2 regions of the Micromonospora sp. NBC_01405 genome follow, and region 1 is predicted to be linked to the other one. Evidence: predicted binding sites of a transcription regulator. Region 1 holds the regulator's gene; the other holds the start of a gene.
The links. Region 1 encodes HrcA, which represses chaperone genes, less so after heat shock. Its sites were predicted from a motif close to GGTTNGCACNCTCNNNNNGAGNGTGCNAACC; they were not measured.
Positions count from the first base shown of each region.

Region 1 (15,111 bases):
GAAGACCTCCTGGCCCCCGTACGCCCCGGTGTTGAACATCAGCCGGTAGCCGTCGCCGAGCAGCCCCTCGTCCTCGGCCACGACGGCCGCCGCGGCCAGCAGCTCCCCGGCCAGCGCCGGGTCGCCCTGGCCCAGGGTGGCCACGTCGGCGTAGTGCTCCTTGGGGATTACCAGCACGTGCACCGGGGCCTTCGGGGAGATGTCCCGGAACGCCAGGGTGGTGTCGGTCTCCCGGACGATGGTGGCCGGGATCTCCCCGGCGACGATTCGGCAGAACAAGCAGTCGGATCCCATCGGGGCATGGTAAGGCGTGCCGGCCTGCTCAGGCATGATGGCGGCGTGACTTCACGGGCGGTACTGGTGACGGGGTCCTCGCGCGGCATCGGGCGCGCGGTGGCGGCGAGGTTCGCGGCGGGCGGGGACCGGGTGGCGATCCACCACCGGGACTCGGCGGAGCTGGCCGAGCGGCTGCGCGCCGAACTGCCGGGTGACGGCCACGTCGTGGTCCGCGCGGACCTGACCGACCCCGACGCGGTACGGGCGATGGTCGACGACGCGGCGGCCCGCCTCGGCGGCCTGGACGTGCTGGTCAACAACGCCGGGGTGTACGGCGAGCGGGACGCCCCGCACCCGGTCTTCGGCACGTCCTACGCCGACTGGCAGCGGCGCTGGCGGCAGGTGCTGGAGACCAATCTGACCGGGGCGGCCAACGTGACCTGGTGCGCCGCCCAGCACATGCGCGAGCGGGGCGGGCGGATCGTCAACGTCTCCTCCCGGGGCGCGTTCCGGGGCGAGCCGGACCAGCCGGCGTACGGGGCGAGCAAGGCGGGGCTGAACGCGCTCGGCCAGTCCCTCGCGGTGGCCCTCGCCCCGTACGGCATCGCGGTGGCCACGGTGGCCCCTGGCTTCGTGGAGACGGACATGACCACGGAGCACCTGGCCGGCGAGCGGGGCGCGGCGATCCGCGCCCAGAGCCCGTTCAACCGGGTGGCCCGCCCCGACGAGATCGCCGCCACCATCCACTGGCTGGCCGCCCCCGAGGCGGAGTGGACCTCCGGCACCATCATCGACCTGAACGGCGCCAGCTACCTCCGCACCTGACCCCCCTCCCCTTCCCCCGTCACCAGCTCGCGCACTTTCACGGAATGAGTGGCTATCCCACGTGGGATAGCCACTCATTCCGTGAAAGTGCGGGCTAACGCCCCGGGGGGAGGGGGTGGGGTTACCAGCGGGGGAGGCGGGTGGAGAGGACCGAGAGGGCGGCCACGCCGGCCGTGGAGGTGCGCAGGACCGACGGGCCCAGGCGGACCGGGCGGGCGCCGGCGGCGGCGAAGGTGGCCAGCTCGGGCTCGGCGATGCCGCCCTCCGGGCCGACGACCAGCACGATCTCGCCCGCGTCGGGCAGCTCCACGGTGGTCAGCCGGTCGTCGGCCTCCTCGTGCAGGACGAACGCGGCGGTGGACCCGGCGATCCGCCGGGCCACGGCGGCGGTGGACTCGTCGGGGGACCCGGCCAGCACCGGCAGCCACGCCCGGCGGGCCTGCTTCGCCGCCTCCCGGGCGGTGGCCGCCCACTTCTCCCGCGCCCGTACGCCCCGGTCGCCGCGCCACTGCACCACCGAGCGTGATGCCCCCCACGGGACGATCTCGTCCACCCCGACCTCGGTCATCGCCTGCACGGCCAGTTCGCCCCGGTCGCCCTTGGCGATGCCCTGCACCACCACGAGCCGGGGCACGGACGCGTCGACGTACCCCCGGGAGGTGACGTCGAGCTCCAGGCTGCCCCGGCCGACGGCGGTGACCACGGCGGACGCGGTGCCGCCCCGGCCGTCGGCGAGCAGCAGTTCCTCGCCCACCCGCAGCCGCTGCACGGTGGCGGCGTGATGCCCCTCGGGGCCGTCCAGGGTGAGCTGGGCAGCGGTGGGCAGCGACTCGACCAGGAACAGCGGCGCGGACACGACGATCAGGTTAGCCGCCCCGGCAGGAACCGGGGCGGCGAGGCTGGAGGACCGGGGTCAGGGGTGCCCGTTGAACGCGTCGCGCATCCGGGAGAAGAAGCCACCCTGCTTGGACAGCTCGGCGACCTCCTCGCCCCGGGTCTTGGCGAAGTCGCGGAGCATCTTCTCCTGGTCGGCGTCGAGCTTGGTCGGGGTCCGCACGTCGAGGTGGACGTAGAGGTCGCCACGGCCGGTGCCGCGCAGGTGCGGCACGCCCCGGGCGCGCAGCCGCAGGGTGCTGCCCGGCTGGGTGCCGGCCTTGACGTCGACCGTCTCCTCGCTGTCCAGCGTCTTGATGGTCAGCCGGGTGCCGAGCGCGGCGGCGGTCATCGGGACGGTCACCCGGCAGTGCAGGTCGTCGCCCTTGCGGGAGTAGACGTCGTGCGTGCGTTCGTGGATCTCCACGTACAGGTCGCCGGCGGTGCCGCCGCCCGGGCCGACCTCGCCCTGCTGGGCCAGCCGGATCCGCATGCCGTCCTCGACCCCGGCCGGGATCTTCACGGTCAGCGAGCGGCGGGTGCGCACCCGCCCGTCGCCGGCGCAGGTCGGGCAGGGGTGCGGGATCGTGGTGCCGTACCCCTGGCAGACCGTGCACGGCCGGGCGGAGACCACCTGGCCGAGGAACGTGCGCTGCACCGACTGGACCTCGCCCCGGCCGCCGCACGCCTCACAGGTGGCCAGGTGGGTGCCGGCGGCGGTGCCCGCGCCGGAGCAGGTGGTGCAGAGCACGGCGGTGTCGACGGTGATCGGCGCCTCGACGCCGAACGCCGTCTCGTGCAGGTCCAGCTCCAGCCGCAGGATCGCGTCGGCCCCCGGCCGGGTACGCGGGCGGGGCCCGCGCGCGCCGCCGGCCGCGCCGCCGAAGAAGGCGTCCATGATGTCCTGGAAGCCGACGAACGGGCCGGCCCCGCCGGGGCCGCCCGGACCCGCTCCCCCGCCGCCCGGGGCCAGCGGGTCACCGCCCAGGTCGACGATCTGCCGTTTCCGGTCGTCCGAGAGGACCTCGTACGCGGCGTTGATGTCCTTGAACTTCTCCTGTGCCTCCGGGTCCGGATTCACGTCCGGGTGGAACTGCCGCGCCAGCTTGCGGTAGGCGCGCTTGATCTCGTCGTCGGAGGCTTCCCGGCCTACGCCGAGGATGCCGTAGTAGTCCCTGGCCACTGCGTTCCCGTGTCCTCATGTTCGTCTCGCGTTGCGCCGGTCGGCGGCCGGAGCCGGCCGTCGGCCCTGACTGGTCAGTTCTGGGCCAGCAGCTCGCCCACGTAGCGTGCCACGGCCCGCACCGTGGCGATGGTGCCGGGGTAGTCCATCCGGGTGGGGCCGAGCACGCCCAGGCCGCCGAGCGCGGCCGCCCCCGGCCCGTACCCGGTGCTCACCACCGAGGCGGCGCGCAGGTTGTCGATCTCGTTCTCGTCGCCGATCAGCACCCGGGTGGTGGTCGACTCGGCCTCGCCGATGAGTTTGAGCATCACCACCTCCTCCTCCAGGGCCTCCAGGATCGGCCGCAGCGAACCCTGGAAGTCCAGCAGGCCGCCCCGGGTGAGGTTGGCGGTGCCGGCGAGCGCGATGCGTTCCTCGTGCCGCTCGACCAGCGTCTCCAGCAGCACCGTGGACAGCGTGGTCATGGCCGGACGCAGGTGCGCCGCCGACTCCTCGACCAGGGCCTGCACCAGTGGCGGGGTCTCCGACAGCCGGCTGCCGACCAGCTTCTCGTTGACCAGCCGGCGCAGGTCGGTGACGACGTCGGCGGGGACCGGCGCGGGCAGCTCGACCAGCCGCTGCTCGACCCGCCCCGTGTCGGCGATCATCACCAGCATCAGCCGGGTGGTGGAGATCGGCACCAGCTCCAGGTGCCGCACCGAGGACCGGGCGAGCGACGGGTACTGCACCACGGCTACCTGCCGGGTGAGCTGGGCCAGCAGCCGGACCGTGCGGTGCACCACGTCGTCCAGGTCGACCGCGCCGACCAGGAAGCGCTCGATGGCCCGGCGCTCGGCCGGGCTGAGCGGCTTGACCCGGGAGAGCCGGTCGACGAAGAGCCGGTAGCCCCGGTCGGTGGGAACCCGCCCGGCGCTGGTGTGCGGCTGCCGGATGTACCCCTCCTCCTCCAGCACCGCCATGTCGTTGCGGACGGTCGCCGGGGAGACGCCGAGCTGGTGGCGCTCGACCAGGGCCTTGCTGCCGACCGGCTCCTGAGTGGCGACGTAGTCCTCGACGATGGCGCGGAGCACGGCGAGCTTGCGGTCGTCGAGACCCACTCCCCTTACCTCCTGTCGCACGTCGGTGCCCCGTCGTCGCGGCGACGCCCCGGGCCTGCCCGCCTGCTGGCGAAGCCTGGCACTCGACTGTAATGAGTGCCAGTCTACGTCGGCTGCCCCGCCGTCGGTAAGATCACAGACGGACAGTCGGCCCGGCCACGGCACCCGGCGACGGGGCGGGACGCCGGCCCCGCTGCCGATCAGCCCCTCGTCCCGACCAGTGTCGCTCTGGTGTCCACTTGTCGGCAGCCCCTACCGTGACGTGCATGACTGAACCACCTCGCCCTCCCGGATCAGGCGACCCGGGCGGCTACCCGCCCGAGGCCAACCCGCCGTCGGCACCGTACGGCTCGTCGGCGGACGAGCCGCCCACCGCACCACTTTCCGGGGCTCCCGGGGTGGGCGGCTATCCCCCGCCCGGTGGCTATCCACCACCCACCGGCGACCAGTCGCCGTCGGGCGGCTACCCGCCGCCCGGCAGCCAGCCCCCACCGGGTGGCTTCAACCCGGGCGGCTACCCCCCGGGCGGCGCATACCCCCCGGGTGGCGCATACCCCCCGGGTGGCGGATATCCGACCGGCGGGGCGTACCCGGGCCCGACCGGCGGCTACCCGACCAACGACGACAAGACCTGGGCGCTGATCGCGCACTTCGGCGGTCCGCTCGGCGTGGTGGTCGGCGGCAGCCTGCTCGGCTGGGTCGCCCCGCTGATCGCGCTCATGGTCAAGGGCCCGCAGTCGCCGACCGTGCGCGCGCACGCCGTCGCGGCGCTGAACTTCCAGCTCACCTGGGTGGCCGCCCTCCTGGTCAGCTTCGTGCTCGCCGTGGTCACCTGCGGGGTGCTGTTCTTCATCCCGATGCTGGTCGCCCTGGTGCCGATCATCTTCGGCATCATCGGCGGCATCAAGGCCAACGAGGGCACGCTCTACCGCTACCCGATGACCTACAACATCGTGAAGTGACCCGCATCGGCCGGCCCTCGCCGGGCCGGCCCATGCCGGGCAGCCGGCCCGGCGGACGGGGGCGCGGGCCGAGGCGTCCGATCAGGGCAGCAGGTCGCGCACGACCGCGTCGGCCAACAGCCGGCCACGCAGGGTGAGCACGGCCCGGCCGGCCGCGTACCCGGCCGGGTCGAGCAGCCCGCCGGCCACGGCCCGCGCCGCGCCGCCCCGGCCGGGTGCGTCCAGCACGTCCAGCGGCAGGCCGGAGTCGAGCCGCAGGCGCAGCATCACGTCCTCCATGTGCGCCTCGCCGGGTGTGAGCACCTCCCGGGCCAGGCCGGGGGACTCCCCCGCCGCGAGGCGCTTCGCGTACGCGCTCGGGTGCTTGACGTTCCACCAGCGCACCCCGCCGACGTGGCTGTGCGCCCCCGGCCCCAGGCCCCACCAGTCCGCGCCGGTCCAGTAGAGCAGGTTGTGCCGGCACCGCCCGGCCGGCGTGCGGGCCCAGTTGGACACCTCGTACCAGGAGAAGCCGGCCGCGCCGAGGGCGGCCTCCGCGGCCAGGTAGCGGTCCGCCGCCACGTCGTCGGAGGGGTACGGCAGCTCGCCGCGCCGCATCCGCGCGGCCAGCCGGGTGCCGTCCTCCACGATCAGGGCGTACGCGCTGACGTGGTCCACCCCGGCGGCGACCACCTGGTCGAGGGACGCCGCGAAGTCCTCGGCGCTCTCCCCCGGGGTGCCGTAGATCAGGTCCAGGTTGACGTGGTCGAACCCGGCGTCGCGGGCCTCCGCCGCGGCGGCGGTGGCCCGGCCGGCGCTGTGCCGGCGGTCGAGGATCGCGAGCACCCCCGGCGCGGCGGACTGCATGCCCAGCGAGATCCGGGTGTACCCGGCCGCCCGCAGGGTCTTCAGCGACTCCGGCGTGACCGACTCCGGGTTGGCCTCGGTGGTCACCTCGGCGTCGGCGGCCAGCCCCCAGGCGCGGTCGATGCCGTCGAGGATCCGGGCCAGGTGGTCGGCCGGGAGCAGGGTCGGGGTGCCGCCGCCGACGAAGACGGTGTCGACCCTCGGCGGCGGGGTGTCGCCGAGCACCCGGCGGGCGAGCGCCAGCTCGGCCAGCACCGTGTCGGCGTACGACTCGCGGCCGACCCCGCCGCCCAACTCGTCGGCCGTGTACGTGTTGAAGTCGCAGTAGCCGCACCGGCTGGCGCAGAACGGCACGTGCACGTACACGCCGAAGCCGCGCGCGCCGACGGCGCGGGTGGCGGTGGCGGGCAGCGAGCCGTCGACGGGGACGGCTTCGCCTTCTGGAAGGACGCCGGGCATGGCCACTAGTGTGCCCGCATGACCTCCTCCGACGCGCTCGTGCGGGTCACCACGGCCCGCGGGGTGACCACCCTCACCCTGAACAGCCCGCACAACCGCAACGCGCTCTCGACGCCGCTGATGACGGAGCTGCTGGCCGGGCTGGCCGCCGCGGTGGCCGACGACGCGGTCCGGGTGGTCGTGCTCGACCACACCGGCCCGGTGTTCTGCTCCGGCGCCGACCTGAAGGAGACCGCCGCCGCGTACGCCAGCGGCAGCGTCCCGGCGGGGATGCTCGGCGACGTGCTCGCGGCGGTCTGGGAGTGCCCGAAGCCGGTGGTGGCCCGGGTGGCCGGGCCGGCGCGGGCCGGCGGGCTGGGCCTGATCGCGGCGGCCGACCTGGCGGTCTGTGCACAGGAGGCGACGTTCGCCTTCACCGAGGTGCGGATCGGGGTGGTCCCGGCGGTGATCTCGGCGACCGTGCTCCCCCGGCTGGCCCCCCGGGCCGCCGCCGAGCTGTACCTGACCGGCGACACCTTCGACGGCCGGCGGGCCGCCGAGATCGGCCTGGTCACCACCGCCGTGCCGGCCGACGGGCTGGACGCGGCGGTGGAGCGGGTGTGCGCGTCGCTGGTGCGGGGCGCGCCGCAGGCGCTGACCGGGGCGAAGGCGCTGCTGCGCCGGCCGCCGGCCACCGACCTGGCCGCCGAGATCGCCGAGCTGGCCGCCGTGTCGACCGGGTACTTCCTCTCCGAGGAGGGGCGCGAGGGGGTGCTGGCGTTCCGGGAGAAGCGGGACGCGAGCTGGGTGCCGACCGCCTGAGGCGTTTCCCGCCCCGGCCGGCGGGAAAGCCGGCCGGCACCGCGCCCGTCGCGCCCCGGCACCGGGCCGGGCGGAACACACCGCCCCGGGCGTGAAATGTGGTCGACTCGCTACGGAACGGAGCGAACCGGTCGGACGAGCCGGTCGGCGACGGTGGGGACGTACTCTTGGCGGACGCTGGCGAACAGGGGGTGCGGGTGCGAACTCGGGCAGTCGTCGCGGCCGGTGTCGTCGTCGCCGTCATCGCCGCCATCGGGATCTGGTTCGTGGCCCGCCAGGTGGGTGAGCGCCTACGGCTCCCCCTGGCCAGCCGCACCTGTCTCGTGCAGGCGGACGGCCAGGTGCGTCTCGACGCCGACCAGATGGCCAACGCCGCCACCATCGCGGCGATCGGCACCCAGCGGAAGATGCCGGAGCGCGCCGTGGTGGTGGCCCTCGCCACGGCGTACCAGGAGTCCGGGCTGCGCAACCTCGACGGCGGCGACCGTGACTCCGTGGGGCTGTTCCAGCAGCGGCCGAGCCAGGGCTGGGGCACCGGGGAGCAGATCGGTGACCCGCGGTACGCGACCAACAAGTTCTACGCCGCGCTCAAGCGGGTGCGCGGCTGGGAGAAGATGCGGGTCACCGATGCGGCGCAGCGGGTGCAGCGCTCGGCCTTCCCGGAGGCGTACGAGAAGTGGGCCGACGAGTCGCAGGTGTTGACCCGGGCGCTGCTCGGTCAGGCGACCGGGGCCGTGGCCTGCACCGTGGGGTCGACGCCGGTGATGCGCGGCGAGGCCGCGGCGGCGGCCCTGACCCAGGGCCTGAGCCTCGACTGGGGGCTGCCGAGGACGGTGTCGCTGGCCGAGCTGACCGGGCTCGCCGTGCCGGCCACCGACCAGCGCGACGGCTGGCGGTACGCGCACTGGCTCGTCTCGCACGCCTCCGACCACGGGGTGAAGCGGGTGCGCTTCGGCGGGTTGGAGTGGACCGCCGAGGCCGGCACCTGGGACCGGGTGGCCGACGCCCCGACTGCCGACCAGCGGGTCGTAGCGGAGGTCTTCGCCGACGCCTGATCGTCCCCGGATCTCCCCACCGACGGTGACCGCGCAATCCGGCATAGAGGGCAAATTCCCCGGGTTGGCACCCAATTGTCACCCTCCGCGCCCGACCGACTGCCGATCGTCGGGTGACCGCCCGGCCCCGGCCGGGCGCGGCGCCACCCCCGATGCCGGCGCAGTACCATCGGCTGCCTGGGCCAGAGATGGTTTCCTCATGGGGAGGGGTACTACGCGGTGTTCGATTACGACGGCCGGACCGGCTACGAACCGATCAGCGACACCGATCGCAAGGAGTTCCACGAGCAGGGCTTCCTCCTGCTGCGGAACGTGCTGACGGAGGACCACCGGGCCGCCCTGGAGGAGGCCGTCGACCGCGTCTACGCGGAGGAAAAGGCCAAGGGCAAGACCACCAAGGACGGCACCCTGCACCTGCTGGGCTTCCTGGATCGGGACGAGCTCTTCGGCAACCTGCTCACCCACCCGATCGCCTTCCCGTACATGTGGGGCCTGGCCGGGTGGAACATCTACACCCACCACAACCACCTGGACGTCACCCCGCCGGCGGCGGAGCCGGAGAAGCCGTACTGGGGTTGGCACCAGGACGGGTACCGGCAGAACTCCGACCCGGAGACGATGGACCCGAACCTGCCCCGGCCGATGTTCTCGCTGAAGGTGGCGTACGTGCTCTCCGACCTGTCGGAGACCGGGCGCGGCGCGACCAAGGTCATCCCGGGCAGCCACCTGTGGAACTCGCTGCCCCGGCCGAACGACCTGACGGTGCACAACCCCGACCCGGAGGGCACGGTGGAGATCACCGCCAAGCCGGGCGACGCGTTCATCTTCGACCGCCGCCAGTGGCACTCCCGGTCGACGAACCTCTCCACGATCACCCGCAAGATGCTCTTCGTCGGCTACACCTACCGGTGGATCCGCCCCCTCGACGAGCTGCACATCGACCCCGAGAGCGAGTGGTGGGCCAACCGCACGCCGGTGCAGCGCCAGCTCTGCGGCGAGGGCACCCACACCGCGAACTACTGGGGCATCAACTGGAACGGGTACGTCGACGACGAGATCCCGCTGCGCAAGGAGCTCAAGGAGCGCGGCCAGCTCGATCGCAACATCCCCTGGCTCCGCTGACGCGATAGGCGAAGGGCCCTCTGTCGGCGCGCGTCGCGCACGCCAGGGGGCCCTTCCGCACGCCCGGCGCGGTCAGGCCCGCCCCGCGTCGAGCCGGCGGCGGGCCTTCTCCCGGACCGACTCCGGCAGCTCGGGGACGTCGAGCAGCCGGGGCAGCAGCTCCGGCTGCAGGGTGCCGGCCCGGAACACCTCGCCGACGGTGATCCCGTGCGCCGGCCGGTCCACCACCTCGACCGGGTCGCCCGCGCTGACCTCGCCCTCCCGCAGCACCCGCAGGTACGCCCCGGGCGCGGCCCGCACGGTGAACCGCTTGATCAGGTCGGGCACGCCCCAGAACCCGGCGAACGTGGTGCACGGCGTGCGCGGCTTGGTCACCTGGAGCAGGGCCGAGCCGATCAGCCACCGCTCCCCGATCACCGCCCCGGTCACGTCCACGGCGTACGTGGTCAGGTTCTCGCCGAAGCCACCCTCCCGGACGGCCCGGCCCAGCTCGGCCGCCCACCAGGCGGCGTCCTCCTCGGCGTACGCGTAGACCGCCTGGTCGGGGCCGCCGTGGTGGGCCCGCTCGCCGATGAAGTCCCCCTCGACGCCGTCGGCCCGCAGCAGCACCGGCCCGTCGACCGGTCGCTTGTCGATCCCGCTGCGGCCGCTCGCGTCGCCCGCCCACTCCGCCTCGGTCACCACGCCGACGTTCACCGCCACCAGCCTGCCTGTCATGGCGTCAGCCTACGTCCGGGCACCGGCGACCGCCGTCCCCGCAACGGCGGAGGCCGCGCCGCCGGGCGACGGGCAGGGTCCCCTCCGGACGCTCACGCGCCCGGCCGGCCCCTGCCCGCGCCTCAGCCCTTGACCGCGCCCGCCACCAGGCCGGAGACCATCCGGCGCTGCACCAGCAGGAAGAAGATGATCACCGGAAGGGTGAACAGCGTCGAGGCGGCCATCACCGGCCCCCACGCGGTGTCGTCCCGGCCGAAGAAGAACGTCATCGCCACCGGCAGGGTGTACCGGTCCTGATCGTTGATGAACGTCAGCGCGAAGATCAGCTCGTTCCAGGCGGTGATGAAGGAGAAGATGCTGGTCGCCACCAGGCCGGGCGCGACCAGTGGGAACAGGATGCGGCGGAAGATCTGCACCCGGCTCGCCCCGTCGATCGCCGCGGCCTCCTCGAGTTCCTTGGGCACCGCGGCCACGAAGCCGCGCAGCATCCAGACCGCGAACGGCAGCGAGAAGCCGAGGTAGGTGAGGATCAGGCTGGGCAGGGTGTTGTAGAGGCCCAGCCGCTGGATCATCAGGAACAGCGGGATGACCAGCGCCTCCAGCGGGATCATCTGCACCACCAGCAGCATGATCAGGAAGCTGGTCCGCAGCTTGAACCGGAACCGGGCCACCGCGGTCGCCGCCAGCAGCGCGACCAGGCTGCTGAGCACCACGGTCGAGACCGCCACCAGGACGCTGTTGAGGAAGAAGTCCCCGAACGTCACGCCGGGAATCAGGTTCCCGGTCAGGATCTCCCGGTAGTGCTCCAGCGTCGGGTTGGCCGGCACCGGCCGGGGCGTGGCCGAGAAGATCTCCCGGTTCGGCTTGAGCGACGTCGCGATCATCCAGTAGACGGGGAACGCCGCGAAGAGCGCCACCAGCAGGCCCGCGCCGTTGAGGGCGACCCGCTTCACCACCGCGCCGCGCCTCACGACTCCTCCTCCTGCTTGAGCACCATCCGCACGTACACCCCGGTCACCAGGAGCAGGATCAGCGTGAGGATGACCGCGATCGCCGCGCCCAGGCCGTACTTCGGGGGCGGGGAGAAAGCCTCGGCGTACGAGTAGATCGACAACATGAACGTCGGCCGGTCCTGGGTGCCGCCGGCCAGCACGAACTGCTGGGTGAAGACCTTGAAGTCCCAGATGGTGGAGAGCACCACCAGGATTCCGAAGACCGGGCGCAGCAGCGGGAAGGTGATCTTCCAGAACACCTTCCACGGCCCGGCCCCGTCGACCCGGGCCGCCTCGTGCAGCTCGCCCGGCACGCTCTTGAGCCCGGCCAGCACGCTGACCGCGATGAACGGGAAGGAGTGCCAGACCACCACGAGGGTGAGGATCGAGAAGAACATCAGCGGCGAGTTGAACCAGCCGTAGCCGGTCCAGTCGGCGCGCCCGAACAACGCGTTCGACAGCCCGTCCGGCAGGGCGTTGAACAGCCAGGTCACCAGGCCGGAGGTGTCGTCGAACATCCACTTCCACACGATGGTGCCGGTCAGCGCCGGGGTGGCCCAGGCCAGCATCACGCAGCTCGCGACGAAGGTGGCCATCCGCTTGCCCAGCCCGTTGAGCAGCAGCCCGACCAGGGTGCCGAGGACCATCGTCAGCGCCACGTTGGCCACGGCGAAGAGGACCGTGTTGCGCAGCACCGTCAGGAAGAACGGGTCCCCGAGGATCTCGGCGTAGTTGCCGAACCCGACCCAGGGCCATTCCCGGTCGCCGCGCAGCTGCCGGACGTTGTTCAGCCGGAAGAAGGACATCGCCACCACCTGGCCGAGCGGCCACAGCAGCAGCACGCCGATGATCACCAGGCAGGGCAGGAGCAGCAGGTAGGGCAGGCGGTCCACCCGGCGACGCCGCCGCGCGGGGTTCTCCCGCGCGGCGGACGTCTCCGGCGCCTGGATCAGCGTGGTCACTTCGCGTTGAGGATGCTTTCCATCTCGGCAGCCGCCTCGGCGGTGGCCTTCTCGACCGTCTTCTGACCCTTGATGACCGAGCTGTTCATGGCCTGGGTCACCGTCTTGGTACGGCTGACCTCGACCCACTTCGGGGTGAGCGGGGTCAGCTTCGTGTTCTGCATCGTCGTGGCGAACGCCGCCATGAGCTTGTCGTTGGCGTACTCGCCGCCGCTGACCAGGTCGGAGTAGACCGGGAAGAAGCCGAGGCTGCTGGCGAACTCCTTGTCCTTCTGCTTGCTCAGCAGCACGGTCAGGTAGTCCCAGGCGAGGTCCTGCTTCTTGCTGTCCTTCCACAGGGCGATGTCCGAGCCGCCCGCGAAGGCCGGGGCCGGCTTGCCGTCCGGGCCGGGGATGGGGAAGGTGCCCCAGACCTTCTCGATGTCGGGGTTGTCCTTCTTGATGGCGCCGGCCTGCCAGCTACCGCCGAAGGCCATCGCCGCCTTGCCGGTGGCGAACTGGGTCCGGGCGTCGATCTCGTTCCAGCCGGCGGCGGCGGGCGGGGCGACCTTGTGCACGGTGACCATGTCGGTCCAGAACTTGACCGCCTTCTGGGCCTCCGGGGTGTTGTAGCCGGACTTCCAGGTGTCGCCCTGCTTGGTGGCGATCTCGCCGCCCGCGCCCCAGAGGAAGGAGTAGAACGGCAGCTCCGAGTTGCCCGGCAGCGCGATGCCGTAGGTGCCCGGCTTCTTCGCCTGGACGGCCTTCGCGGTGGCGACCAGCTCGTCCCAGCTCGTCGGCGGCTTCACGCCGGCCTCGGCGAACCAGTCGGTGCGGTAGTACAGCGCGCGGACGCCGGCGTACCACGGCACGCCGTACTGCTTGCCGTCGAGCTGGGCGTTCTTGACCAGGTCGGGGAGGATGTCCTTGCCCTCGGCCCAGCCACCGAACTTGCCGGTGACGTCGGCCAGCGCCTCCTGGTCGGCCCAGCCCTGGGTCTCGGTGTTGCCCAGCTCGGTGACGTCGGGTCCCTCACCGCCGGCGAGCGCCGCCTGGAACTTCTTGGGCGCCTCGAGCCAGGGGATGTACTGCACGACCACGTCGGTGTCGGGGTGCTTCTTCTTGAACTCGGTCTCGACGCCGTCGAGGAAGGCGGTCTGCGCCGCGCTGCCCTCGCCCATCATCCAGACCGTCAGCTTGCTGTTGTCGGCGGCCTTGTCGTCCCCCGAGCCACCGCAACCGGTGAGCACCATCGCGGCCGACGCCACCACGGCGGTGACCGGGGCCAGCCGTTTCCACCTGTTCACGCCACATCTCCCTCGCGCCGTCCTGGCACTAACCTTCTCCGCCGCACCCTAGTAGGAAAAATTCCTTTACGACAGGGGCGACTTGGAAGCGAGGCGACCGTACCGCAGCGGGGGCGCGGCGGCAGTCCGACGTGGACCGAACCGGGCGGGACGCAGACGAACGGGCGCCCGACCGGAGAAGGTCGGGCGCCCGCTGACGAGACGGTGGCTGTTACCGGTGGGAGACGCTGCGGCGACCACCCACGCCGGCCACGATCGCGACCGCGATGGCGGCGACGACGACCTGGACCAGCAGCTCGGCCCAGTCAACCCCGGCGGTGTTGGTGGAGATACCGACGGCGTTGGCCAGCACGGTGCCGAGCAGGGCGGCGCCCACGCCGACGAGCATGTGCAGCCAGATCGGCATGTTCTGCCGGCCCGGGACGACCAGGCGGCCCAGGGCGCCCACGATCAGACCGACGATGAGCGCGGTGATGATTCCGGTAACGGTCATGGTCGTTCTCCTCAGAAAGCTTCACAAGTATTGTTTGCTGTGGCGACAACTAAGTTCCCGACCCACCGGAAATCCAAACCCACCCCTCGGACATTGCGATGGATGCCCGCCACTCGGAACGTCTGAGCAGCTCAGGCCGCACGCGGCAGCCCTCGGCGCGCTCCCGGGCCCGGCCGGCACACCGGATCCCACATTGACAAGGGACAACTCGTGCCCACTTTCCCCACGCCTTCGGCACGGGCGCGGAAAGGCCGGACGCACGCGAAGGGCGCCCGACCGCTGTGGTCGGGCGCCCTTCGGGAGAAAACGGTGTGCCGTTACCGGTGGCTGACGCTACGGCGACGGCCGACACCGGCGACCAGGGCCACGGCGACGGCGGCCAGCACGACCTGCACCAGCAGTTCGGTCCAGTCGATCCCGGCCGTCTCGGTGGCGATGCCCATGGCGCGGGCGAGCACGGTGCCGAGCAGGGCGGCGCCGACACCGATCAGCATGTGCAGCCAGATCGGCATGTTCTGCCGGCCCGGGACGACCAGGCGGCCCAGAGCGCCGATGATGAGACCAACAATGAGTGCGGTGATGATGCCCCAAACGGTGAGCTCCACGGTCGCCCTCCTCCTAAAGATGTGTCACAACGGTGTTGTTGCTGTCGTGACCGCTAAGTTCCCGAGGGCCCGAAAATTCAAACCGGGTTCGCCGCCGATCTGCTGCCGCACGTCGATGTCGCCGCCCTCTCCGCCCACCCGCAGGGTGGGAAAAGGCCAGCTGGAAGGGCTCCCACCGCCCCCGCGGGGCGCGCTGCCGGACCCGGAAAATTCCTACCGGTACGACCGGACGCCCGTCCCCGGGCCGGCCTGGGTGGGCGTCCGTCGCGGTCACCCACGGTGGCCTGACCTCCCGGGGAGCGGTGGCGCGGCTACTTCTTGCCGGCGGCCTTGCCGTCGCCGTCGTCGGAGGACAGGGCGGCGATGAAGGCCTCCTGCGGGACCTCGACCCGGCCCACCATCTTCATCCGCTTCTTGCCCTCCTTCTGCTTCTCCAACAGCTTGCGCTTGCGGCTGATGTCACCGCCGTAGCACTTGGCGAGCACGTCCTTGCGGATCGCCCGGATGGTCTCCCGGGCGATCACCCGGCTGCCGATCGCAGCCTGGATGGGCACCTC
Region 1 covers NZ_CP109532.1:4,235,093-4,250,203, reverse strand. Annotated here, with positions in the region: gene OG559_RS18535 (histidine triad nucleotide-binding protein) at 1-294, opposite strand, end outside; gene OG559_RS18530 (SDR family NAD(P)-dependent oxidoreductase) at 340-1,101, shown strand; gene OG559_RS18525 (16S rRNA (uracil(1498)-N(3))-methyltransferase) at 1,223-1,957, opposite strand; gene dnaJ (molecular chaperone DnaJ) at 2,015-3,157, opposite strand; gene hrcA (heat-inducible transcriptional repressor HrcA) at 3,232-4,254, opposite strand; gene OG559_RS18510 (DUF4870 domain-containing protein) at 4,521-5,216, shown strand; gene hemW (radical SAM family heme chaperone HemW) at 5,298-6,521, opposite strand; gene OG559_RS18500 (enoyl-CoA hydratase-related protein) at 6,540-7,322, shown strand; gene OG559_RS18495 (hypothetical protein) at 7,514-8,377, shown strand; gene OG559_RS18490 (phytanoyl-CoA dioxygenase family protein) at 8,597-9,499, shown strand; gene OG559_RS18485 (MOSC domain-containing protein) at 9,572-10,216, opposite strand; gene OG559_RS18480 (carbohydrate ABC transporter permease) at 10,339-11,172, opposite strand; gene OG559_RS18475 (carbohydrate ABC transporter permease) at 11,184-12,170, opposite strand; gene OG559_RS18470 (sugar ABC transporter substrate-binding protein) at 12,167-13,456, opposite strand; gene OG559_RS18465 (GlsB/YeaQ/YmgE family stress response membrane protein) at 13,668-13,949, opposite strand; gene OG559_RS18460 (GlsB/YeaQ/YmgE family stress response membrane protein) at 14,267-14,554, opposite strand; gene lepA (translation elongation factor 4) at 14,866-15,111, opposite strand, start outside.

Region 2 (15,111 bases), 550 kb from region 1:
GCACTGGTCGCCGGCGAGGATGTTGCGCAGGCCCTGCACGTCGGCGTCCTGCCCGGTCACCGGGACCTTGCCGTTGAGCTTGTTCTTCTTCAGCACCGAGACGGCGGCGTTGCCGAGGCCGTCGTTGGCGGCGAGCACCCCGTCGATCCGGCCCTCGGTCCGGGTGAGCATCTGCTCGAAGAGCACCCCGGCCTGCGCGTTGTCCCAGTCCGGCACGGGCTGGTCGGGGCCCCTGACGTACGTCCCGGAGGCGAACTTCGGGCCGAGCACCGAGTCGTAGCCGGCCTTCAGCTCGGTGGCGTTGTTGTCGGTCGGCGAGCCGTTGAGGAACGCCACCACCGGGTTCTCGACGCCCTGGTCGGCCAGGCACCGGCTGAGGCCCTCGCCCTGGAGCCTGCCGACGGCCTCGTTGTCGAAGCTGACGTAGTACTCGGCCGAGCCGCCCAGGGTGAGCCGGTCGTAGTCGATGGTGGCGACGCCCTGCGACCTCGCCCGGTCCAGCACGGCCCTGCCGGTGCCGGAGTCCAGGTTGACGATCATCAGCGCGGTGACGCCGGCGGTGAGCATGCCGTCGGCGATGGTGGAGAAGCTGGACTTGTCGCCCTGCGCGTTCTGGATGATGTAGTCGACCCCGGCGGCCCGGAACGCTTCCTCCAGGTACCTGCGGTCCGCGCCCTCCCACCGGGCGCTGGTCCTGCTGTCCGGCAGGATCACCCCGATCTTCGGCTTTCTGTCGCTGCCGACCGCCGCGCTGCCGGGGCCGCAGGCGGCCGTGCCGCCGGTGGCCAGCACGCCCACGACGGCGAGGGTGAGGAAGCCCTTGCGCATGTGCGGTCCTTTCGGGGGTGGAAGGCGGGACAGCAGTTTGTTGTGTCCGGCAACGTATTTCGTGCCGCAGGTCCGACACAAGGCCGTCGAGTTCTGAAGTCTCGTCGGCCGCAGTAACAATTCGGCAACGCCGACGACACCTGCCGCCGCCCGCCGGGAGCGGGCATCCCGGCCCCTGTGCTGCCCGGACGCGACCCGGACCGCCGGTCCGGCCGGGCCGCTCGCGGTGTGCGGTGGGGAGCGGCGGCCGGCGGTGGCGGTGGGTCAGTGGGCCGCGATCGGGGCCGTGGCGGCGTCGGTGAGGGCGATCAGGTCGGCCGGGGCAAGCTCAACCTGGAGGCCGCGCCGGCCGGCCGAGACGTAGACGGTGTCGTGGGCCAGGGCGGAGGCGTCCAGCACCGTGGGCAGGCGCTTGCGCTGGCCGATCGGGCTGATCCCGCCGCGTACGTAGCCGGTGGCCCGCTCGGCGACCGCCCGGTCCGCCATCGTCGCCCGCTTGCCGCCGAGCGCGGCGGCCAGCGCCTTGAGGTCCAACTCGCCGGTCACCGGCACCACCGCCACGGCGAGCGCGCCGTCGACCTCGGTGACCAGCGACTTGAACACCCGCTCCGGGGGTGCGCCCAGGGCCGCCGCGACGAGCGCGCCGTAGTCCGGCGCGTCCGGCGAGACGTCGTACGGGTGGGTGCTGTGCCGGATCTTCCGCCTGTTCAGCAGCGCCGTCGCCGGAGTGCCCTGTCCCGCCATGTCCGACAAGCTAACCCGGCGTCGCCCGGCGGGCCACCGGAAACGGCGGATCAGCGCGGCGGCAGGACCGGCCCGCACCGGGGGGCCGCCCGCCGACCGGGGCGGCGGTGGCCCAGCCCTCCGGCCGGCACGACAGCACGGTGGGTGCGCTGGCGACCCGGGTCAGCCCACCGGCCGGCACAGCAGCACGGTGGGCGCGCCGGCGACCCGGGTCAGCACCAGGCTCGCCGCCTCCGGGCCGGCCAGCCGCAGGTCCCGCCGCAGCTTCTCCGGCTCCAGCGCCGAGCCGCGCTTGAGGATCTCGACCCGGCCCACCCGGCGCTCGCGCAGCAGGGCGCGCAGCCGCTTCAGCGAGAACGGCAGCACGTCGGTGATCTCCAGGCAGCGGGCGAACGGCGTCGCGCCCGGCGCGTCGGCGTACAGGTAGGCGATGCTCGGGTCGGCGAGCGTGGCGTCGATGGCGTCGGCCAGCTCCGCGACCAGGTGGGCGCGGACCACCGCCGGGTCGGGGTCGTGGACGTACCGGCGGACCGGGCCGACCGTGGCCTCGACCGCGCCGGAGCCGGTGAGCTGGTGGTGGGCGACCGGCGCGGCGGCGGCGGTGGGGGCTGGCTCCCGCAGCAGGGTGGCGCGGCGGGGGACCTCGGCGAGCCGGCCGCACCACAGGGCGGCCTCGACCAGGTCGCCGGCCACGCTCACCCACTCGGCCTCGGCTCCGGCCGGGATCAGCGCGTGGTCGAGGCCGGGGGCCACCTTGACCACGGTGTTCGGCACCCGCTCGGCCAGGCCGGTGACGAAGTCCCACGGCGGCGAGTAGGCGTTCGGGTCGAAGATCCGCCGCCCGGTGCCGGCCCTGCGCCGTGCCGGGTCGCAGAAGACCGCGTCGACCCGGTCCACGTCGAACGCCGTGGCGTCGCCGCACTCCACGGTGAACGCGTCGGCCAGCCCGGCGGCCTCGGCGTTCGCGGCGGCCATCGCGGCGGTCACCGGGTCGGCCTCCACCCCGTACACCCGGATGCCGGCGCGGGCGGCGGCGAGCGCGTCGGCCCCGAGGCCGCAGCCCAGGTCGGCGAGGGTGCGCACCCCGGCCGCGCGCAGCCGCGCGGCCCGCCGGTCGGCGACCACCCGGCGGGTGGCCTGCTCCAGCCCGGGGCGGGTGAGGAACATGCCGGCGGCCTCCGGCCCGAACTTGCCGACCGCCCGGCGGCGCAGCTCCGCCTGGGTCAGCGCCGCCGCCGCGAGCCCGGCCGGGATTCCGGCAGAGCGGAGCGCGCCCGCCGCGGCCAGCGGGTCGCCGCCGGCCCTCTCGGTCGCCGCGTCGAGCGCGGCCGACCCCTCGGGGGTACGCAGGGCGGCGAACTGGTCGAGATCCACCCGCCCATTGTCCCGGCCCCGGCCGGGCTGGTCGGTTGCGGGCCGTCAAGGGCCCGTCCCGACTGGCGGGCCCGGCGTCGCTGGGCCCGCAGGAACGTCAGCGTCGGAATCCGGGCCCCTCCAACGGCCTCCGATGGTGGCCACCGACGGTAGGGAGTCGAACACGGTGTGGCGAGGCGTCGTCGGCGTGTCGCGGTTACGAGTGGCGAAACTGTGGCGACACGACGGGTGGCGCGCTGGCACTCTCCTTGACGGAGTGCTAGCCACGGCCTAACCTGCGATTAGCACTCTCCCATCGAGGGTGCCAGCTTCCGGGCCCGTGCCCGGGCGCTGAACGCCAGGCGGACCGGCACCCGCGACGACGGCCCCGCCCGGTGGCATGTGGCAGATTGACGCTGGTCGGCCCCGTCGGCCAGCAACGAAACCAATACCCCAGGAGGGTATGCCCGTGACTACCGCGACCAAGGTTGCGATCAAGCCGCTCGAGGACCGGATCCTGGTCCAGGCGAACGAGGCTGAGACCACCACGGCGTCGGGCATCGTGATCCCCGACACCGCCAAGGAGAAGCCGCAGGAGGGCACTGTCCTCGCTGTCGGCCCGGGCCGGATCGACGACAAGGGCAACCGGATCCCGGTTGACGTCGCCGTCGGCGACACCGTCATCTACTCGAAGTACGGCGGCACCGAGATCAAGTACGCCGGCGAGGAGTACCTGGTGCTCTCCGCCCGCGACGTTCTCGCGGTCATCGAGAAGTAGGCAACCGATCAGTGTCACTGCCCCGGTCCGGTTCGCCGGGCCGGGGCAGTGACGCCTCGAAGGGACATTAATGGCGAAGATCCTCAGCTTCTCGGATGACGCCCGACACCTGCTGGAACACGGTGTCAACGCCCTCGCGGACGTGGTCAAGGTCACTCTCGGCCCGCGCGGGCGCAACGTCGTCCTGGACAAGAAGTTCGGTGTGCCCACGATCACCAACGACGGCGTGACCATCGCCAAGGAGATCGAGCTCACCAACCCGTACGAGAACCTCGGCGCGCAGTTGGTCAAGGAGGTGGCGACCAAGACCAACGACGTCGCCGGCGACGGGACCACCACCGCGACCGTGCTGGCCCAGGCGATGGTCCGCGAGGGCCTGCGCAACGTGACCGCCGGCACCAACCCGGCCGGCCTCAAGCGCGGCATCGACCTGGCCGCCAACAAGATCTCCGAGGCCCTGCTCGAACGGGCCGTCGAGGTCGCCAGCAAGGAGTCGATCGCGCACGTGGCGACGATCTCCGCGCAGGACGCCACGATCGGCGAGCTGATCGCCGAGGCGATGGAGCGGGTCGGCCGCGACGGTGTCATCACCGTCGAGGAGGGTTCCACCCTCGCCACCGAGCTGGACGTGACCGAGGGCCTCCAGTTCGACAAGGGCTTCATCTCGCCGAACTTCGTCACCGACGTGGAGGGGCAGGAGGCGGTCCTGGAGGACCCGTACATCCTGATCACCACGCAGAAGATCTCGGCGATCGAGGAGCTGCTGCCGCTGCTGGAGAAGGTCCTCCAGAACAGCAAGCCGCTGCTGATCATCGCCGAGGACGTCGAGGGCCAGGCCCTGTCCACCCTGGTGGTCAACTCGATCCGCAAGACCCTCAAGGTCTGCGCGGTGAAGGCCCCCGGCTTCGGCGACCGCCGCAAGGCGATGCTCCAGGACATGGCGATCCTCACCGGCGCCGAGCTGGTCGCCCCGGAGCTGGGCTACAAGCTGGACCAGGTCGGCCTGGAGGTGCTCGGCACCGCCCGGCGCGTCGTGGTCGACAAGGAGAACACCACCGTCGTCGACGGTGGCGGGCAGTCCAGCGAGGTCGCCGACCGGGTCGCCCAGATCCGCAAGGAGATCGAGGCCTCGGACTCCGAGTGGGACCGGGAGAAGCTGGCGGAGCGGCTGGCGAAGCTCTCCGGCGGCATCGCGGTCATCAAGGTGGGCGCGGCGACCGAGGTCGAGATGAAGGAGCGCAAGCACCGCATCGAGGACGCCATCGCCGCGACCAAGGCCGCCGTCGAGGAGGGCACGGTGCCCGGTGGTGGCGCCGCCCTGGCGCAGATCCGGTCGGTTCTCGACGACGACCTCGGCCTGACCGGCGAGGAGAAGATCGGCGTCTCGATCGTGCGCAAGGCGCTGGTCGAGCCGCTGCGCTGGATCGCGCAGAACGCCGGCCACGACGGCTACGTCGTGGTGCAGAAGGTCGTCGACCAGGCGTGGGGCAACGGCCTCAACGCCGCCACCGGCGAGTACGTCGACATGGCGAAGGCCGGCATCATCGACCCGGTGAAGGTGACCCGCAGCGCGGTCTCCAACGCCGCTTCGATCGCCGGCCTGCTGCTCACCACCGAGAGCCTGGTGGTGGAGAAGCCGGAGAAGGCCGAGCCGGCCGCCGGGGGCCACGGCCACTCGCACGGCCACGGCCACCAGCACGGCCCGGGTTTCTGACCGACGCCGTACGACACCGCGCAGGGCACGCCTTCACCCGACGGCGTGCCCTGCCGCCCTTCCTGCCCCCTGAGGTGGCGGGCGCGCGCCGGCAGGCCCGTCACCCGATGGTGGGCGTGTCGAAGGGCGGCGGCGGGCCGAGGTAAGCGACCTCCGGCGCCAGCAGCACCGCCCACGCGGGCCGGAACGCCGGTGCCCGGCGGTCCAGCTCCGGCTGGAGGTGGCTGCGCCAGGGCCCGTGCCCGTCGTCGGTCAGCCAACCGGGCCACGAGTCGTAGCGCCGTTCGAGGGTGAAGCCGCCGGCGGTCGTCTCCAGCCGTAGGAAGATCCACTGCCCGTGCGCCGAATCGGCCTCGGCCGCCCGGAGCCGGCGGACCAGGTCACCGGCCTGGCGGAAGGCCGCCCACCCGTCCTCGCCCGGACGGTTGGCCGGGGGAGCCTCGCCCGGGTGCTGGCTGAGCGCGGTGTCGGTGACCTGTATGAACAGCGAGCAGCGGCCGTCGCCGGCCGGGGCCCGGCCGCGTGCCCAGTCGACGAGCTCGGTCAGCTCGGGGGTGGGTGCCGGGGCCGGGCGGGGCGCCTCCGTGGCCCGCCGCATCGCCGTCCAGACCAGCCGGTCGTGCTGGTCGTCGCTGAGCACCCGGACCCGCCGGGGCGGGGCCCCTGCCGCCGCCACCACCGCCGGTGGTCGCTCGCCCGGGGTCAGCCCGGCCCGGGCCGCCATCGCCAGGCCGGCGGGCACGTCGACCGGGCCGGGCCGGAGCCGGCCGAGCAGCCCGTCCAGCGCGCCCGCGTCGAGGGCGCGGTCGGCAGCGGCGTCGAGCAGCCGGCCGGCGGCCTCCGCCACCTCGGCCTGCTCCGTCGCCTCGTCAGCAGGCTGGTATCCGCCCCACTCGAAGACCACCTCGCCCAGCTCCCGCCGGGCCCGGTCGTCGTCGAGCACCGCCCCGGCGGTGGCCCGCAGCCCGTCGGGCAGCAGCGGCTCCGGGTACGGCACCCGGGACCAGCCGCCGTCGTACCAGTAGGCGTAGCCGAGCTGGTCGCCCTCGGCATGCCGGATCAGCTCCGGCCAGGGCAGCCAGGCGGGGGCCCCGGCGAGCAGGTCGAGCGGCGGGCTGACGTTGACGGTGTCGCTGTACTCGTGGTCGTAGCCGAAGAGCACCGCCCGGCCGCCCTCGACACGCACCAGCCGCGCCCAGTTGCCCCCGTGGTCGTCGTGGTGGGCGCCGTCCGCGTCGTACCAGTAGACGTCGTCGTGGCCGAGGGTGGCGAGCGCCGAGGCGAGCGCGCCCCACCGGGCCCAGAGCGTGTCCGGATCCGCGATGTCGATCAGCATCCGAGGATCCTGGCAGAACGGTGGGACATCCGCCTGGCCGGGACGTGACACGACGCCGCGCCCCGGGCGGCCGGGGCGCGGCGTCGGCGTGCGGTGGGCGCGGTCGTCAGGCGACGCTGCGCTGGGCGGACATCGCGGACTTGTGCGGGCGGCCGAGGCGGGACTCCAGGCGGGCCACGTCGACGCGGCTGTGCCGGCGGTCGGCCAGGTCCTCCCAGCCGACCGCGAGCAGCCGCAGCCGCTCCGCCTCGCTGAAGCCGCCCCAGACGCCGTACGGCTCACGGACGGACAGCGCGTGCGCGGCGCACTCGGCGCGTACGGGGCAGGCCCGGCAGACCGCCTTGGCGCCGGACTCGCGGCGCAGGCGGGAGGAGCCGCGCTCCCCGTCCGGGTGGAAGAACTGGGCGCTGTCGCGGCCCCGGCAGGCACCGAGCCGCTGCCAGTCCCAGAGGTCGACGATGGGTCCGGGCAGCCTGCGTACGTTCGACATCAGCACCCCTCCTCCCGCGGCACCGCGGAGACTCTCAGTTGACCGGATGTCCGGGCGGCGGCCGCGCTGGCGCACCGATTTCCGGCTCGGGCTTCCGGTACCCCGGCTCGCGCGGGCTCACACTTCTGTGATCGAAAACCTCGGACATTGCGCGGCTTATGCCCTATCTGTCGGAAAAGTTCGGAGGATTGCTGGGAACACCCACCCGACCACACCCCGCCGTGGTCTGCTTCGGGTCGGAGAGGAGACCACACAGTGCGTACTGTTCTCGTGTGCGTTCGGACACCGCTCGCCGCGCAGCAACTGAACTCCGCGGCAGCCCGGCTCGGACTGTCCGCCGCCGTCCGTACCGCCGTCTCTGATCCCGAGGTGATGCTGCGGCTGGCGGAGGGGCCGCCCGACGTGGTGCTCGCCGACACGGCGCTCACCCGGCCGGACAGCGCCGGCTTCGTGCGTCGGGTGCTGGCCCGCGCCCCGCACGCCGCGGTGCTGCTGCTCGGGGCCGAGGAGTCCGACGCGGCCGCGGCCAGCATCGGCGCCGGGGCCCGGGGGCTGATCCAGGGCACCGACCACGACCTGACCAGCGCGGTGGCCAAGGCCCTGCTGCTGCTCTCCGCGCCGGGCCGGGCGACCCGGCACCGGGTGGCCGACCCGGCGCGGGACGCCGCGGCCGTCGGCGGCCAGAAGCGCCCCACCCCGGCCGGTCGCGCCCCCAACAATCCCGGCTCGGCCTGGCCGGCGACCCAGGAGGGGCCGGGCGGCCTGCCGTCGATGGTGCCCGTGCAGCGGGGCGACGACGAGCCGGAGCCGACCGGCGGCGAGACCGAGGAGCCGGCAAACCCACGGCGGGCCGCCCCGGCCCGGGGGAGCCGGGGGGCGGTCGGCCTGACCGAACGGGAGCTCCAGGTGCTGCTCGGGATGGCCGAGGGCAAGAGCAACGCCGAGATCGGCCGGGAGTTGTTCGTCTCGGAGGACACCGTCAAGACACACGCCCGCCGGCTGTTCCGCAAGCTCGGCGCCCGCGACCGCGCGCACGCGGTGGCCGCCGGCTTCCGCGCCGGCCTGGTCGCCTGAGCGCGCCGTCGGGCCCGCTGCCCGGCCGGGTCCGGTCTCGCAGATCACGCCTGGTTCGACGCCGTGCTGTCCGGACAAGCGCCGCGAGCCTCTACCCGTACGTCAGCAACGCGCAGGACCCGCGGGGTAGCTCAGTTGCCCGGCTCGGTGTCGTCCTCGGTGCCCTCGGTCAGGGTGTCGTGCACACCGTCGGCGTAGCCGCGCGCGTAGTCCCAGGTGACGTAGTGGTCCGGGTCCGGGTCGTAGGCCGGCTCGTGCACCCGGGGCCGGCCGGAGCTGAGCAGGTGACGCAGGTTGCCCCGGAGCAGGTCCCAGTCGAAGTAGTGCGGCTCCCGGCAGTCCTCGCACTCGATCACCAGCCCGCGCACCCCGACGGGGGCCAGCAGGGCCTGGTAGATCTCCAGGTCGGCGAGGTCCTCGAGCACGTCCTGCCGCTCGACCTCGGTCAGCGGGTCGAGTGCGGCGTCGCCGTCCGGGTCGTGCAGTTCCGCCGCCGGATCGGCCGGGTCGCCGTTGAACGGGTCGATGGGCTCGTCGTGCACCCCCTCACCGTAGACCCCGCGACCACGTGCCGCCCGCCCCCGTCCGCCTGGTCACCCGGCGTCGGGGCTGACGGGGGCGGCCGTCACGCAGCGTCGACGAACGGGCCGGCTCCGGCGGGGTCGGCCCGGGCCGATGGGTACGATGGCACCGACGCGTCATCACCCGGCGTGCGCTGGATGCCCGCGCGCGCCGCCTCGCTGAAGCCCCGCCCGACCAGCTCAGGAGAGCCTTTCGTGGACAATTCGCCCAGCATCGATCTTCCGGCCGGCGCCGACCGCGGCGAGCTGGGCGGCCATCTGCCGGAGCTGCCCGCCGGCTCGGCCCGGGTGGTCCCACTCGGCCTCACCTTCGACGACGTGCTGCTCCAGCCCGGCGAGTCGGACGTGGTGCCCAGCCGGGTCAACACCCGCACCCGGCTGACCCGAAACGTCGAGCTGACCATTCCGCTGCTGTCCAGCGCGATGGACACCGTCACCGAGGCGCGGATGGCCATCGCGATGGCCCGCCAGGGCGGCATCGGCGTGCTGCACCGCAACCTCTCCCTGGAGGACCAGGCGCTCCAGGTCGACCTGGTCAAGCGCTCCGAGTCCGGCATGATCACCAATCCGGTGACCGCCAGCCCGCAGGACACCCTGCGCGACGTCGACGCGCTCTGCGGCCGGTACCGGATCTCGGGCGTTCCCGTGGTCGACGGCGACGGTCAGCTCGTCGGCATCGTCACCAACCGGGACATGCGCTTCGTCTCCGAGCCGGCCACCCCGGTCCACGAGATCATGACCCGCCCGCCGCTGGTCACCGCGCCCGTCGGGGTGAGCAAGGACGAGGCGCTGGCGCTGCTGCGCCAGCACAAGGTCGAGAAGCTGCCGATCGTCGACGACTCGGGCCGGCTGCGCGGGCTGATCACCGTCAAGGACTTCACCAAGAGCGAGCAGTACCCGAACGCCACCAAGGACGACGCCGGCCGGCTCCGGGTGGCCGCCGCCATCGGCGTGGGCGAGGACGCCTACAAGCGGGCCCGCGCCCTGGTCGACGCGGGCGTGGACGTGCTGATCGTGGACACCGCGCACGGCCACCAGCGGGCGGTGCTGGACATGGTGCGCCAGCTCAAGAAGGACGTCAGGATCGACATCGTCGGTGGAAACGTGGCCACGTACGCCGGGGCGAAGGCCCTGGTCGACGCCGGCGCCGACGGCGTGAAGGTCGGGGTGGGGCCGGGCGCGATCTGCACCACCCGGATCGTGGCCGGCGTCGGCGTCCCGCAGATCACCGCGATCATGGAGGCGGCCCGGGCCGCCCGCCCGGCCGGCGTCCCGGTGATCGGCGACGGCGGCATCCAGTACTCCGGCGACATCGCCAAGGCGCTGGTGGCCGGCGCCGACACGGTGATGCTCGGCAGCCTGCTGGCCGGCTGCGAGGAGAGCCCCGGCGAGCTGATCTTCATCAACGGCAAGCAGTACAAGGCGTACCGGGGGATGGGCTCGCTCGGCGCGATGCAGTCCCGGGGTCAGGCCAAGTCGTACAGCAAGGACCGCTACTTCCAGCAGGACGTGCTCGCCGAGGACAAACTGGTCCCGGAGGGCGTGGAGGGTCAGGTGCCCTACCGGGGCCTGCTCTCCGCCGTCGCCCACCAGCTCACCGGCGGGCTGCGCGCCGCCATGGGGTACGTCGGCGCGGAGAGCATCCCCGAGCTGCACCGGCGCGGCCAGCTCATCCGGATCACCGCGGCCGGGCTCAAGGAGAGCCACCCGCACGACATCCAGATGACCGTCGAGGCGCCGAACTACCACTCCCGCTGACCCCATCCCCTCAAGACACCTGGAGCCCCCATGCGTGATGTGGTCGAGATCGGCCAGGGGAAGACCGCGCAGCGCGGTTACCACCTGGACGACATCGCCATCGTGCCGAGCCGCCGCACCCGGGACGTCGACGACGTCTCCACGGCCTGGCAGCTCGACGCGTACCAGTTCGGCATCCCGTGCGTGGGGCATCCCTCGGACGCGACGATGAGCCCGCAGTCGGCCGTGCGGCTCGGCCAGCTCGGCGGGCTCGGCGTGCTCAACGTCGAGGGCCTGTGGACCCGGTACGAGAACCCGACCAAGATCCTTGAGGAGCTGGCCGGCCTCGGCGAGGACGCCCGCGCCACCAAGCGGCTCCAGGAGGTGTACGCCGAGCCGATCCGCCCGGACCTGATCGCCGAGCGGGTCCGCGAGCTGCGGGCCGGCGGCGGCACCGTGGCGGTCCGGGTCTCCCCGCAGCACACCCTGGCGCTGGCCCCGGTGATCCTCGACGCGGGCGTGGACATCCTGGTGATCCAGGGGACCATCGTGTCGGCCGAGCACGTCTCCACCACCGACGAGCCGTTGAACCTCAAGGAGTTCATCGCCGACCTCGACCTCCCGGTCATCGTTGGCGGCTGCACCGACTACAAGACCGCGCTGCACCTCATGCGCACCGGCGCGGCGGGCGTGATCGTCGGCATCGGCGGCGACGACTGGTCGACCACCGAGTCGGTGCTCGGCATCCGGGTGCCGATGGCCACCGCGATCGCCGACGCCGCCGCGGCCCGCCGCGACTACCTGGACGAGACCGGCGGCCGGTACGTGCACCTGATCGCCGACGGCGACATCCAGACCTCCGGCGACATCGCCAAGGCGCTGGGCTGCGGCGCGGACGCGGTGATGCTCGGCGAGCCACTGACGCTGTGCGAGGAGGCCCCGGCCGGCGGCGCGTGGTGGCACTCGGCGGCCAGCCACCCGTCGCTGCCGCGCGGGGCGTTCGAGGTGGCCGGCGAGCCGCTCGGCGAGATGGAGCGACTGCTGTTCGGCCCGGCCGACGAACCGGACGGCCAGCTCAACCTGTTCGGCGGCCTACGCCGGGCGATGGCCAAGTGCGGCTACCGCGACCTCAAGGAATTCCAAAAGGTAGGCCTAGTCCTAGACCGCTGACCCACCCCCACCCCACCCCGGGACCCCCCCGGCCGCACATTCACGGAAAGAGTGGTTATTCCCGCCGGAATAACCACTCTTTCCGTGTATTAGGCGGGGGTGGGGACGGGAGGGGCGGGGGAGTTTGGGAGGGTATGGGGTGGTTGGGGTGGGTAGGGGTTTCTGAGTGTGGCGAGGTATGAGTGATGGTTCGAGTGGGAGGGCGGCCGGTTCGGGGAGTTGCCACATGCAGCAGTGGCGCTCGGCCGAGGTCGGGGGGCGTCCGTACCGGGTGGGCGGGGCGTTCTCTGCTGGCCGGGGGCTCGTCGTGGCCGGGCTCGCCGGCTGCACCGGGGCGCCCCCGGATCCCGATCGCCCCCGCCCCGGCCCGGTCGACGTCGGCGACCCGTACGTCCCCGGCCACGGCAACGGCGGCTACGACGTGGCCGCGTACCGGCTGCGGGTCCGCTACGACCCTGCCGACGACCGGCTCACCGGCCACGCCACGGTCACCGCCACTGCGGACGCCGTCCTGTCCCGGTTCAACCTGGACCTCGCCGGCCTGACCGTCACCGCGGTCCGCGTCAACGGGGCTCCCGCCGGGCACGACCGGGACGGGCGCGAGCTGGTGGTCACCCCGGCGCGCGGCCTGGCGAGGGGCGCCCGGTTCGCCGTCGACGTGGAGTACACCGGGGTGCCCACGCCGGTCGAGAGCGAGCTGGGCGTCGGCGGCTTCCTGGCCACCCCGGACGGCGCGGTGGCCCTCGGCCAGCCCGATTCGGCGGCCACCTGGTTCCCGGTCAACGACCACCCGTCCGACAAGGCGACCTACGACGTCGAGGTGACCGTGCCGGACGGGCTCGCCGCGCTGAGCAACGGGACGCCGGTGGGGCGGAGCAGCAGCGGCGGCTGGACCACCTGGCGCTGGGCCGAGCGGGCGCCGATGGCCAGCTACCTGTGCACGCTGGTGATCGGCGACTACCGGGTGACCACGGGCACCCACGCCGGCAAGCCGATGGTCACCGCCGTCGCGGCGGGCCTGCCGGCGGACGGTCCGGCCGCCGCCTCGATCGCCCGCACCGGGGAGATCGCCGACTTCCTGGCCGACCGCTTCGGGCCGTACCCGTTCGACTCGTACGGCGGGATCGCGCTCGCCGACGGGCGGATCTCGTACGCGCTGGAGACCCAGTCCCGCCCGGTCTACGGGCCGGGGTTCTTCCTCGCCGGCGGCCCGATCACCGAGGTGGTCGCACACGAGCTGGCCCACCAGTGGTTCGGCGACAGCGTCTCGCTGGACCGGTGGGGCGACATCTGGCTCAACGAGGGCTTCGCGACGTACGCCGAGTGGCTCTGGACGGAGCACGGCGGCGGCCGGACCGCGCAGCGCACCTTCGAGCTGCGTCACGCCGCGACCGACTGGACGCGGCCGTCGGTCAACCCGGGCCGGGCGGACATGTTCGGCGCCGCCGTCTACCAGCGGGGCGCGCTCGCGGTGCACGCGCTGCGGCGTACCGTCGGCGACGAGGTGTTCTTCCGGACCCTGCGCACCTGGACCGCCGAGCGGCGCGGCGGCAACGCCACCACCGCGGACTTCGTCACCCTCGCCGAGCGGGTCTCCGGCCGGCGGCTCGGCGCGTTCTTCGACGCCTGGCTCGTCGGCGGCACCGCTCCCGCCCTGCGCTGATCCCACCCCCTGCCCTGATCCCACCCGGCGTGACCACACCGTGGCCGGCGGTCGGTAGGCTGCCGCGGGCGGAGCGGCCGGCCGGGGTCGGGCGGTCACGGGGACCTCCGCCGGGAGGGACGACGTGATGACGCTGACCCTGCGGGGCCTGCGCCCCGGCACCGGGCTGCTGCTGGCCGTTGCGCTCGGGCTGGCCGCCTGCTCCTCGACGCCGACCGAGCCGTCCGCGCCGGAGGCAGCCGCGTCGGCGACCTCGGCCCGGCAGTTCAGGCCCGGCGCGGCCGGGGTGGGCGACGACTACTTCCCCCGGTACGGCAACGCCGGGTACGACGTGACGCGGTACACCGTGCGGGTCCGCTACGACCCGGCGAAGGACCGGCTGACCGGCACCACCGTCGTGCAGGCCACGGCCACCGCCGACCTGTCCTCGTTCAACCTGGACCTGGCCGGGCTGACCGTGCGGAAGGTGACCGTGGACGGCGTCCCCGCCCGGCACGCCCGCACCGGCGACGAGCTGGTGGTCACCCCCGCCGTCGGGCTGACCTCCGGCAACGGCTTCACCGCCGAGATCGGCTACGACGGCGAGCCGAAGCTGCTGCGCAACGAGGCCCTCGGCGAGGGCGGGTTCCGGGCCACCTCCGACGGCGCGGTGGCCCTCGGCCAGCCCGAGTCGGCGAGCACCTGGTACCCGGTCAACGACCACCCCTTGGACAAGGCCGCGTACGACTTCGAGATCACCGTGCCGGAGGGGCTGACCGCGGTCAGCAACGGGGTGCCGCTGGGGAAGACCACCCGGGCCGGCTGGACCACCTGGAAGTGGGCAGAGCGCTCGCCCATGGCCAGCTACCTGAGCACCCTGGCGATCGGCGAGTTCCGGGTGACCCGCGCCGAGCACAAGGGACGGCCGGTGTTCAGCGCGGTCACCACGAAGCTGCCGAAGGGGGCCGCGGACGCGTCGATCGCCCGCACCGTCGAGGTGGCCGACTACCTGGAGGGCGTCTTCGGGCCGTACCCGTTCGGCGCGTACGGCGGGGTGGTCGTCTCGGAGCCGGGCATCGGGTACGCGCTGGAGACGCAGAGCCGGCCGGTCTACTCGGCCAACTTCTTCCGCGGGGGCGAGAACACCGGGGTGGTCGCGCACGAGCTGGCCCACCAGTGGTTCGGCAACAGTGTGGCGCTGGCCAGGTGGCAGGACATCTGGCTCAACGAGGGGCTCGCCACGTACGCGGAGTGGCTGTGGGAGGAGCACCGCGGCGGGCGGACGGCGCGGCAGTCGTTCGACGCGGCGTACCTCGGCGCGTCCGGTCAGGTCTGGCGGACCCCGCCGGGGAAGCCGGGGGCGGCGAACCTGTTCAGCGAGTCGGTGTACCAGCGCGGTGGGATGACCGTGCACGCGCTGCGCGTCGCCGTCGGCGACCGGGCGTTCTTCGCGCTGCTGAAGACCTGGGCGGCGGACAAGCGCGACGGCAACGCCACCACCGCGGAGTTCGTCGCCCTCGCCGAGCAGGTCTCCGGCAAGCAGCTCGACACGCTCTTCGACGCGTGGCTCTACGGCACCGAGCGGCCGGAGAGGCCGGGGCCGACGCGCTGACCCGGGTCGCCCGCGCGGCGACCCGGTGGACCGGCCGCCCCGGCGTCGGTCA
Region 2 covers NZ_CP109532.1:3,682,880-3,697,990, forward strand. Annotated here, with positions in the region: gene OG559_RS15920 (sugar ABC transporter substrate-binding protein) at 1-828, opposite strand, end outside; gene ybaK (Cys-tRNA(Pro) deacylase) at 1,093-1,572, opposite strand; gene OG559_RS15930 (THUMP-like domain-containing protein) at 1,735-2,946, opposite strand; gene groES (co-chaperone GroES) at 3,389-3,703, shown strand; gene groL (chaperonin GroEL) at 3,774-5,417, shown strand; gene OG559_RS15945 (hypothetical protein) at 5,518-6,753, opposite strand; gene OG559_RS15950 (WhiB family transcriptional regulator) at 6,860-7,243, opposite strand; gene OG559_RS15955 (LuxR C-terminal-related transcriptional regulator) at 7,499-8,317, shown strand; gene OG559_RS15960 (DUF5319 domain-containing protein) at 8,449-8,859, opposite strand; gene guaB (IMP dehydrogenase) at 9,094-10,656, shown strand; gene OG559_RS15970 (GuaB3 family IMP dehydrogenase-related protein) at 10,687-11,805, shown strand; gene OG559_RS15975 (M1 family metallopeptidase) at 12,032-13,468, shown strand; gene OG559_RS15980 (M1 family metallopeptidase) at 13,596-15,059, shown strand; gene OG559_RS15985 (LCP family protein) at 15,109-15,111, opposite strand, start outside.
Region 2: groES (co-chaperone GroES) is a predicted target of HrcA. The motif match lies at 3,226-3,256, and genes of this name have one in related genera.